DNA from 2 places in the Chromobacterium sp. CCUG 30098 genome. Region 2 is predicted to be linked to the other one. Evidence: predicted binding sites of a transcription regulator. Region 2 holds the regulator's gene; the other holds the start of a gene.

Region 1 (4,832 bases), 250 kb from region 2:
TTCAGCGTCACGCCTTCATAAATCCAGCAAGACGGGTCGCGCTGGAACAGGCTGTTCGGCACCGGCGGCAGCACGAATTCGGATTGGTCCAGGTAGCCGCCGAACAGGCCTTTCGGGTCGAACGGCAGTTCGAATTTGGCGATGCCGCCCACCAGATGCTCGGCCAGTTGCGAAGACGGCATTTCGTCCAGCCAGCTGCGCAGATCGCGCAACATGCCGATACCTACGTTGTCGGCCTTGACCTTGCGGTCCAGGATCCAGGCACGGGAAGCTTTGTCGTCCAAGACCTTGGCCAGCGCGTCGTGCACCTCCACCACTTCGATGCCGCGGGAGCGCATTTGCTCAACCATGTAAGCATGGTCTTTCTGTGCGCGTTCCACCCAGATCACGTCATCGAACAACAGGCCGTGGCAGTTGTCCGGGGTCAGGCGCTTATGCGCCAGGCCGGGACGGCACACCATCACAGTTCGCAACTTGCCGCACTCGGAATGAACACCAAACTTGGTCATGACAAACTCCTTAATGATATTGGGGGAGCTGGTGGAGGCCCGTGGATCTCGCGCGCCTCCGGTAATCTTCTTACAAGGTTCCGGCTTAGAGCGTCAGCGCTCCGGTAGCCAGTTCGTAGGCGGCGAACAAGCCCGCCACTACAATCAGCGCAGCCAGTACCGCCTCGGCGCCGGTGAACGCTTTCTCGCCGCGTTCCTTGCGAGCCCACAGGTAGAACAGCAGGCCCGGGGCGTACAGCACCATGGACAGGAACAGATACTTCAGGCCGGCGGCGTAGATCAGCCAAACACCGTAGACCGAGGCGACGGCGGCGATGCTGAACTCTTTGCCGCTGGATTCGCCCTGGGCGTAGCCCTCGCCGCGCTTGGCCACCAGCAAGGCGTAGCCGGAGCACAACAGGTAAGGAATCAGAATCATCGAGGTGGCCAGCGACAGCAACGCCAGGTAGCCCGCGGAACTGAACAGCGTGATGATCAGGAACAGTTGGATCAGGCCGTTGGTCAGCCACAGCGAGGCGGCCGGGGAGCCATTGGCGTTGGTGGTGCCGAATACTTTGGGCATCACGCCGTCCTTGCCCGCCAGGTAGGGCGCTTCGGAAGCCAGCAGCGTCCAGGCCAGCAGCGCGCCGCCCACAGAGATCACCAGACCGGCGTTCATCAGATTGGCGCCCCAGGGGCCGATGGCTTTTTCCAGCACATAGGCGGTGGACGGGTTCTTCAGCGCGGCCAGTTCAGTTTGCGACATCACGCCCAGCGACAGCACCGATACCGCAACCAGCAGAGCGATGGTCAGCAGGAAGCCGATCACGGTGGCCTTGCCCACTTCTTTCATGTTTTCCGCACGGCTGGAGAACATCGACGCGCCTTCGATGCCGATGAACACCCATACCGTCACCAACATGGTGCTCTTGACTTGATCGACGACCGAGCCGAGTTTGGCCGAGCCCCAGAAGTCCAGATTAAAGGTATCCACTTTGAAGGCGAAAATGACCAGCAGGATGAACAGCGCCAGCGGCACCAGTTTGGCCACGGTGGTGATGGTGTTGATGAAGGCCGCGCCGTGCACGCCGCGCAACACCAGGAAGTGCAAGGCCCACAACAGAATGGACGCGCAGACGATGGCGGTGGTGGTATTGCCCTCGCCAAACACCGGGAACCAGAAGGCCAGCGCCGAGAACATCACCACAAAGTAGGATACGTTGCCGATCCAGGCCGAAATCCAGTAACCCCAGGCCGAGTTGAAGCCCATATAGTTGCCGAAACCCGCCTTGGCGTAGCCGTAGACGCCGCCCTCCACTTCCGGTTTGCGATTGGCCAGCATCTGAAAGGCGAATGCCAGAGTCAACATCCCGAAGAAGGTAATCACCCAACCGATCAAGATGGCGCCGGCTCCGGCGCCCGCCGCCATGTTCTGCGGTAGCGAGAAGATGCCGCCGCCGATCATGGAGCCCACCACCAGAGCGGTCAGCGCGCCAAGCTTGAGCTTGGGAGCGCCGCCGCCTTGGGTTTCAGTTTCCGTAGACATTTTCGTTCTCCGTGAGAGTACATTAACCTGCAAATCTGTTGTTATATAATTAAATTCTTATCATCTGAGACAATGGTATACCCCGGATTTAGTGATCGCCAGAACAGTCGAACATCCGTTTGACCTGCGTCAAATAGCGTCCTCCCGCTCCATTCGCCCCATCCCGACATTAGAACAAAAGCTTTATAGAAGCCCCAGACACAATTGGCAGAACTAACAATTGTGCTGCGCACAAAACATTTAATTAATTTTGTATTTAATTTTTATTAAAAATAAAACGCAATATCAGATTGTCTGAACGCGTCCAATAGAGAAGAGCCGCAAACGGCCAAAAGAGACGGGACAAAGAAGCAGTGAGATAAAGATGGAGAGAGGAGACGGAGAATAAGGCAGGCGGCCACGGCAATTGTGGGCAAAAAAAAAGTGGATGCGGCCCACCACCGCATCCACCAACACACACATCAAGAGGATAAACACATCCTGTTTGCCCAGGCGCTCACTCCGGTTTTTTCACGTTCTTGAAAATCGCCACCAGAGCGCCCAGCACCACCAAGGTGGTCACCACAATGGTCACCAAGCTTAAAATGCCGACATCGTCGGAAAGAAGAAGAGTCAGAAGTTCCATCGCCACTCCTTTTCCGGGGCCACGCCCCATATAGGTTTCTTGATCCTCATCTTAGCCAGTTGGGCGGCCCGTCCATTGACGCAAATCAAATGGCATGACCCCCAAGTTTGATGCAAGACAAATAAAAAGCCCCTGGCTCGCGCCAAGGGCTCATTTCCTAAAAATCAGCAACTTATATCATTACAGTTGTGCGTCAGGTGATACAGTTCGAATCAGTTCAGCTGAAAAAATCGGCTTACGTCATCCCTGTCTCGCCGGCGTGTTCACTTGCTGCCGCCCATGTCCTTGGACAGGAAAAAGGCGTCGGAGAAGAACTCGTCTTCCGGCAAGCCGCGCTCGCGGGTGAAGCTGCCGTGCGCGGCCTCCACCATCAGCGGCGCGCCGCAGGCGTAAACCTGATAGCCGGCCAGATCGTCGAAATCCTCCAGCACCGCCTGGTGAACAAAACCGGTGCGGCCCGCCCACTCGTCGCCCGGCAGCGCGTCGGACAGCACGGGGATGAAGGTGATGTTGGGATGCTGCGCCTGCCAGGCGCCGGCCAGATCCGCCATGTAAAGATCCGCCTTGGTGCGCGCGCCCCAGTAGAACACCATCTCGCGCTGGATGCCGCTATGAATCGCGTGCTCGATGATGCCCTTGACCGGCGCGAAGCCGGTGCCGCTGGCCACGAAGAGAATGGGCTTGTCGGAGTCCTCGCGCAGGAAGAAAGAGCCCAGCGGGCCTTTGAAGCGCATGATCTCGCGCTCCTTCATCTGACTGAACACATACTCGGAAAAAGAGCCGCCCGGCTGATTGCGGATATGCAGTTCCAGGAAAGCATCGTCATGCGGCGCGTTGGCGATGGAGAAACTGCGCTTCTTGCCGTCCTTCATCAGGATGTCGATGTATTGGCCTGCCTTGAACTGCAAGCGCTCGGACACCGGCAGCTTGAGCTTGAGCACCGCCACGTCGTGGATTTTTTCGATTTTCTCTACGCGGCACGGCAAGGTCTTGATCTGGATGTCGCCGGCGCCGGCCACTTCGCGCGCCTCGATGGCGATGTCGCCCTTGGGGCGGGCGCAACAGAACAGCGCCATGCCCTGGGCGCGTTCGGCCTCGGTCAAGGCCTTTTCCTGGAAACCGTCCTGGCTCACTTCGCCTTCCACCACCTTGCCTTTGCAGGCGCCGCACGCGCCGTCGCGGCAGCCGTAAGGCAGGCCCACGCCCTGGCGCAACGCCGCTTCCAATACGGTTTCATGCGGCTCGACGCCAAATGTATGCCCGCTGGGGAGCACTTTCACCTGCGCTGTCATCTGTTTCCTCTACTCAATATCTGGCTAAAATGCGCATCATGCGAACCTTAATGATCATCGGCGCCGGCGATGTCGCGCGCCGCGCCCTGCCGGAACTGACCCGCCGCTGGCGGGTGCTGGCGCTGTGCCGTTCCAACGCTAGCGCGGAAGCGCTGCGCCGCCAGGGCGTCACGCCCATCCGGGGCGATCTGGACGACCCCCGCGCTTTGCGCCGTTTGGCCGGCCTGGCCGACGATCTGCTGCTGACCGCTCCCCCCCAGGAAATCGGCCGCAAGGACTTGCGCATGCGCAAGTTGTTGTCTGCGTTGGCAAAAGGTTGCAGGATACCACAGCGTCTAGTCTATATCAGCACCAGCGGCGTGTACGGCAATGCCGACGGGGCTTTGCTGGACGAAGGCGCCCGCCTCCGCCCGCACAATGACCGCGCCTGGCGCCGCCTGGACGCGGAAACCTGCTTGCGCGGCTTCGCCGCCGCCCACGGCTGCCAGTTGACGGTGCTGCGCGCGCCGGGCATCTACGCCGACGACCGCCTGCCGCTGAGCCGCTTCGCCTCGCAAACGCCGCTGATCCGGCCGGAGGAGGACAGCTGGAGCAATCACATCCACGCCGACGACCTCGCCGCCGCCTGCGTGGCCGCCTTGCTGCAATGCCGCGGCGGTCCGCGCGTATTCAACGCCAGCGACGATCAGCCGCTGCCGATCAGCGAATGGTATCGCCGGCTGGCCGCCGCGCTGGACCTGACCTTGCCGCCCCTGTTGCCGCGCGAGGAGGTCCGCGCCCGGGTCTCCGCTGGTCTATGGTCTTATATGATGGAGTCCAGACGGCTTAGCAACCGGCGCTTGCGCCGTGAATTGCTGCCGGCACCCCGCTGGCCCGACACC
Region 2 (4,832 bases):
GTGAAACTGCTGATGAATAAACCCCAAGTACCTGATTTTCTGAAAAACATTCGCATCGTGTTGGCCCGCCCCAACCATCCGGGCAATATCGGCTCCGCCGCCCGGGCGATGAAAACCATGGGCCTGAGCCGGCTGTATCTGGTTGAACCCAAAGTGTTTCCCAGCGACGAGGCCAATACGCTGGCCTCCGGCGCGGTGGATCTTCTGGAGCAGGCCACCGTGGTGTCCAGCCTGGCCGAGGCCTTGCAAGACGTCACCATCGCCTGCGCGCTGACCAGCCGCCGTCGCGAGCTGACCACCCCGCTGTCCACCCCGCGCCAGACCACGCCGGAACTGGTGGCGCGCGCCCGCGCCGGCGAACAGGTGGCCCTGGTGTTCGGCAACGAGACCTTCGGCCTGTCCATTGAAGAAGTCGAACAATGCAACCGCCTGGTCACCATCCCCGGCAACCCGGACTACTTCTCGCTGAATCTGGCGATGGCGGTGCAGGTGATGACTTACGAACTGTTCAGCCACACCGGCGTGGACGTCGACTATCTGCGCGCAGACAGCGACGCGGCGGCGCTGGGCGAGGTGGAGGGCTTCTGCGGCCACCTGGAACAGACCATGGACAAGATAGGCTATTTCCGCCGCCGCAACAGCGAACGGATGATGCGCCGGATGCGCACCCTGTTCAACCGCGCCGGCCTGCTGCGCGAGGAAATCGACATCCTGCGCGGCTTCCTCAAACAGGTGCAGCGCGCCGCCGACGGCGAAGTCCGCCGCGACGCGCCCGGACAGGATGGCGAATAAGCCGCCGTTCACCCTGCCCTACGCGCACCCGGCGGTGCGCGATCTGGCTTTTCTGCTCTCCGCGCCCTCGCCCTGGCGCAGCGGCGCGGACATCCCGCCGCAGCGGCTGCTGGGGGCCGACGGCCCGGCCTTGCTGCAAACGCTGGACGCCGATCCTGCCGAACTTCAGCACTGGCTGGCGCGCCAGCCCACCCGCCGTCTGGGCCATTACGCGGAACGGCTGCTGTCCTTCTGGTTCCGGCTGGCGCCGCACATCGAACTGGTGGCCAGCAATCTGCCGGTGCGCGCGCCGGACGGCCGCACCGTCGGCGAGTTCGACTTCTTGCTGCGCCTAGACGGCCAACCGCTGCATCTGGAAGCCGCCAGCAAGTTCTATCTGCAACTGGGCCGCAGCGCGGACACCTTGACCGGCCCCAGCCTACGCGACGCCTGGGCGCTGAAAGCCCATAAACTGCAAACCCAGCTGCGCCTGTCCCGCCACCCGGCTGCGCAAGCGACGCTGCCGGCAGGCTTTGAGGGCTGCGCGGTCGGCGCTCGGCTCAGCGGCTGGCTGTTCCACGCCCGCGACACCGCGCCGGAAGCGCCGCCCGGCGCCCAGCCGCTGTACGGGCAATACTGGCCGCTGCGCGGCGACTGGCCGGCGCTGAACGCGGATTCGCGCTGGGCCTGGCTGCCCAGGCTCAGTTGGCTGGCGCCGGCGCGCCGCTCGCGGGAACACACCGCCGACGCGGCGGAACTACGCGCGCGCCTGGAACAGGCCGAGGCGCCGCAGCTGCTGGCCGAACTGCAGCCCGGCCCCGACGGCGACTGGCATGAAGTGGCCCGCGGCTTCGCCGTGCCGCCGGGCTGGCCTCAGGAGGCGCCGCTGTCGCGGCTGCTGCTGCAAATCGCGGACTGCGCGCCGGCCCCATGAAAAAAGGCAAGCCCGAGGGCTTGCCTTGCGTTTTCCATCTGTCCGCCCGCGCGGCGGAATCAATGTCCGTTGGCGTGAGCGCAGCCGGAAATCAGCGCCTTCAATTCGTCCACCATCACCAGTTGGATGTGCTTGTGATCGACGGTGATCCAGCCTTGCTGCTGGAACTTGGACAGCGTGCGGCTGACGGTTTCCAGCTTCAGGCCGAGGAAGCTGCCGATTTCCTCGCGGCTCATGCGCAGGATGAAGTCGTTGGCGGCGAAGCCGCGGGTGGACAGACGCTGCGACAGATTGAGCAGGAAGGCGGCCAGGCGCTCTTCCGCCTTCATGTTGCCCAATAACAACATTACATTCTGATCGCGAACGATCTCGCGGCTCATCAGACGGTAGAAATGGTGCTGCAGGGTGGGAATTTCGCGGCCCAGGCTCTCCATGCGGCTGAACGGCAGCTCGCACACCTCGCTGTCCTCCAGCGCGATGGCGTCGCAGCCGTGCACATTGGCGGAAATGCCGTCCAGGCCCATCAGTTCGCCGGACATATGGAAGCCGGTGACCTGCTCGCGGCCGTCCTGGCTGGCGACGCTGGTCTTGAAGAAGCCGGTGCGCACCGCGAACAGCGAACGGAAGCCTTCGCCGCTGCGGAACAAGTACTCGCCGCGCTTCAAACGGCGGCTTTGGCGGATCACCGCGTCGAGCTGGGTCAGCTCCTCGCGGTTAAGCCCCACAGGTAGACAAAGTTCCTTCAGGCTGCAGTTGGAGCAGGAGACCTTCAGGTTATGCAAAGAGATATGGTTCTGATCGGACATGGCATGTTTAGTACAAGCTTGCGATGAAGCTTGACCCTTATCAAAGCGAAATTCGCAGGATTTCCGCAAATTTACCAGTCCACCAGAGGTTTTGCCATCCAAATACGACATGAAGACCACCCACCCATTTTCTCCTGCCCATTTTGAATTCGACCGCGCGCTGATTGAGCGCCTCGACGGGACAGGTCCTAGATATACGTCATACCCGACAGCGGATCGCTTTACGCCGGGTTTTGCCGAAAGAGACTACATCCACTGGCTACGGCAGCGCAGCATCGGCGCCAACCGGAAACCTTTATCATTGTACGCTCATATACCTTTTTGCAACACTATCTGCTACTACTGCGGTTGCAACAAGATCATCACCAAGGACAGCGGCAAAGCGGACTTGTACCTGGACTACCTGGAGAAGGAGGTCCGCATGATCGCCTCCTGTCTGGGCCGCCGCGAGCAAGTGATACAGCTGCATTTCGGCGGCGGCACCCCCACTTTCTTGTCCGACGCGCAACTGGAACGATTGATGACCTTGCTCAAGACTCATTTCGAGTTCTTGAAGGAGGGGGAGTATTCCATAGAAATAGACCCGCGCAAAGTCAGCGCGGCGACAATCTTCAAACTGGCCGAACTCGGCTTCAACCGCATCAGCGTCGGGATTCAGGACTTTGAACCGACGGTGCAGCAGGCGGTGAACCGGGTGCAGTCCGAAGAGGAAACGCTGGAGGTGATCCAGGCCGCGCGCGACGCCGGTTTCAAGTCCGTCAGCGTCGATCTGATCTACGGCCTGCCGCTGCAGACCCGGGAATCGGTGCGCCGCACGCTGGACAAGGTGATCGCCATCGGGCCGGACCGGCTGGCGCTGTACAACTACGCCCACCTGCCCACCGTGTTCATGCCGCAGCGGCGCATCAACGAGGCCGATCTGCCCTCGCCGGAAACCAAGCTGGACATCCTGCAGGATTCGGTGCAGCGCCTGGCCGACGCCGGCTATGTCTTCATCGGCATGGATCACTTCGCCAAGCCGGACGACGAACTGGCCTCCGCCCTGCGCCAGGGCCGGCTGCAACGCAATTTCCAGGGCTACTCCACCCATGCGGACTGCGACATGATCGGTCTTGGCGTGTCCTCCATCGGCAAGGTCGGCCCCTGTTACAGCCAGAGCGCCAAGGACCTGGACAGTTATTACGCGGCGCTGGACAGCGGCCATCTGCCGGTGTTGCGCGGGCTGACGCTGGACAATGACGACATCCTGCGCCGCAGCATCATCCAAGGCCTGATGTGTCGCTTCTCGCTGTCGGTGGAGGCGCTGGAAGAGATCCACGGCATCAACTTCGCCGAGTACTTCGCCGAAGAACTGCCGCAGATCCGCGAATACCAGCAACTGGGCCTGCTGTCCTTCGACGGCGACTTCATCATGGTGGAGCCCAAGGGCCGCTTCCTGATCCGCAATATCGCGATGATCTTCGACCGGCATCTGCGGGAGCGCCGCACCCAGGCGCGCTACTCCAAGACCATTTGAACGGGGCTAGCAACAAAACAGCCCGCGTCATGACGCGGGCTGTTTATCGTTGGAGCCGGACGCAGGCTTACCAGATGTCTTTTTCCACCTTGGCCGCCAGTTCCGGGTAATCCGCCACCTTGAACACCGGGGTGGACTCGCCCCGCTTCAGCTGACGCTCGTAATCCTTCAGCACGATGAAGAAATAACGCGACAGCAGCACGATGGCCACCAGATTGATCAGCGCCATCAGGCCCATGGCGAAGTCGGCCATATCCCACACCAGCGGCAGGCTGGCCACCGCGCCGAACATCACCATCGCCAGCACAATCAGACGGAAGGCCAGCAAGATCCCCTTATTGCTGCGGATGAATTCGACATTGCCCTCGGCGTAAGCGTAATTGCCGATGATGGTGGAAAAAGCGAACAGGAACATCGCCACCGCCAAGAAGGACGCGCCTATCGGGCCGAACTGCGATTCGATCGCCTTCTGCGTCAGCGCCACGCCGCTCAAACCCTGGTCATACACGCCGGACAGCAGAATGATGGCGGCGGTGGCGGTACAGATCACCATGGTGTCGATGAAGACGCCGAACATCTGGATCGCGCCCTGACTCGCCGGGTGACGCGAAGTCGCCGTCGCCGCCGCGTTGGGGGCGGAGCCCATGCCCGCCTCATTGGAGAACAGGCCGCGCTTGATGCCCAGCATCATCGCCTGGCTCACCGCATAGCCGGCGAAGCCGCCCGCCGCCTGCTCCAGACCGAAGGCGCTCTTGACGATCAACACGATCAAACCCGGCAGCTCGGCCGCGTGCGCCGCCAAGAC

What was found. The regulator FNR, encoded in region 2, switches genes on or off when oxygen is low (the NO sensors DNR and NnrR bind a similar motif). The targets are predictions, from matches to a motif close to TTGATNNNNATCAA.
Region 1: a site for FNR is predicted at 2,735-2,748, ahead of QUG03_RS04490 (DUF3149 domain-containing protein). Genes of this name have one in related genera too.

What each region holds. Positions count from the first base shown of each region.
Region 1 covers NZ_JAUCGS010000001.1:946,942-951,773, reverse strand. Annotated here, with positions in the region: gene QUG03_RS04500 (arginine deiminase) at 1-509, opposite strand, end outside; gene arcD (arginine-ornithine antiporter) at 595-2,034, opposite strand; gene QUG03_RS04490 (DUF3149 domain-containing protein) at 2,531-2,659, opposite strand; gene QUG03_RS04485 (CDP-6-deoxy-delta-3,4-glucoseen reductase) at 2,923-3,951, opposite strand; gene QUG03_RS04480 (NAD-dependent epimerase/dehydratase family protein) at 3,990-4,832, shown strand, end outside.
Region 2 covers NZ_JAUCGS010000001.1:1,201,308-1,206,139, reverse strand. Annotated here, with positions in the region: gene QUG03_RS05635 (RNA methyltransferase) at 13-792, shown strand; gene QUG03_RS05630 (DUF1853 family protein) at 782-1,705, shown strand; gene fnr (fumarate/nitrate reduction transcriptional regulator Fnr) at 1,765-2,511, opposite strand; gene hemN (oxygen-independent coproporphyrinogen III oxidase) at 2,621-4,027, shown strand; gene QUG03_RS05615 (alanine/glycine:cation symporter family protein) at 4,095-4,832, opposite strand, start outside.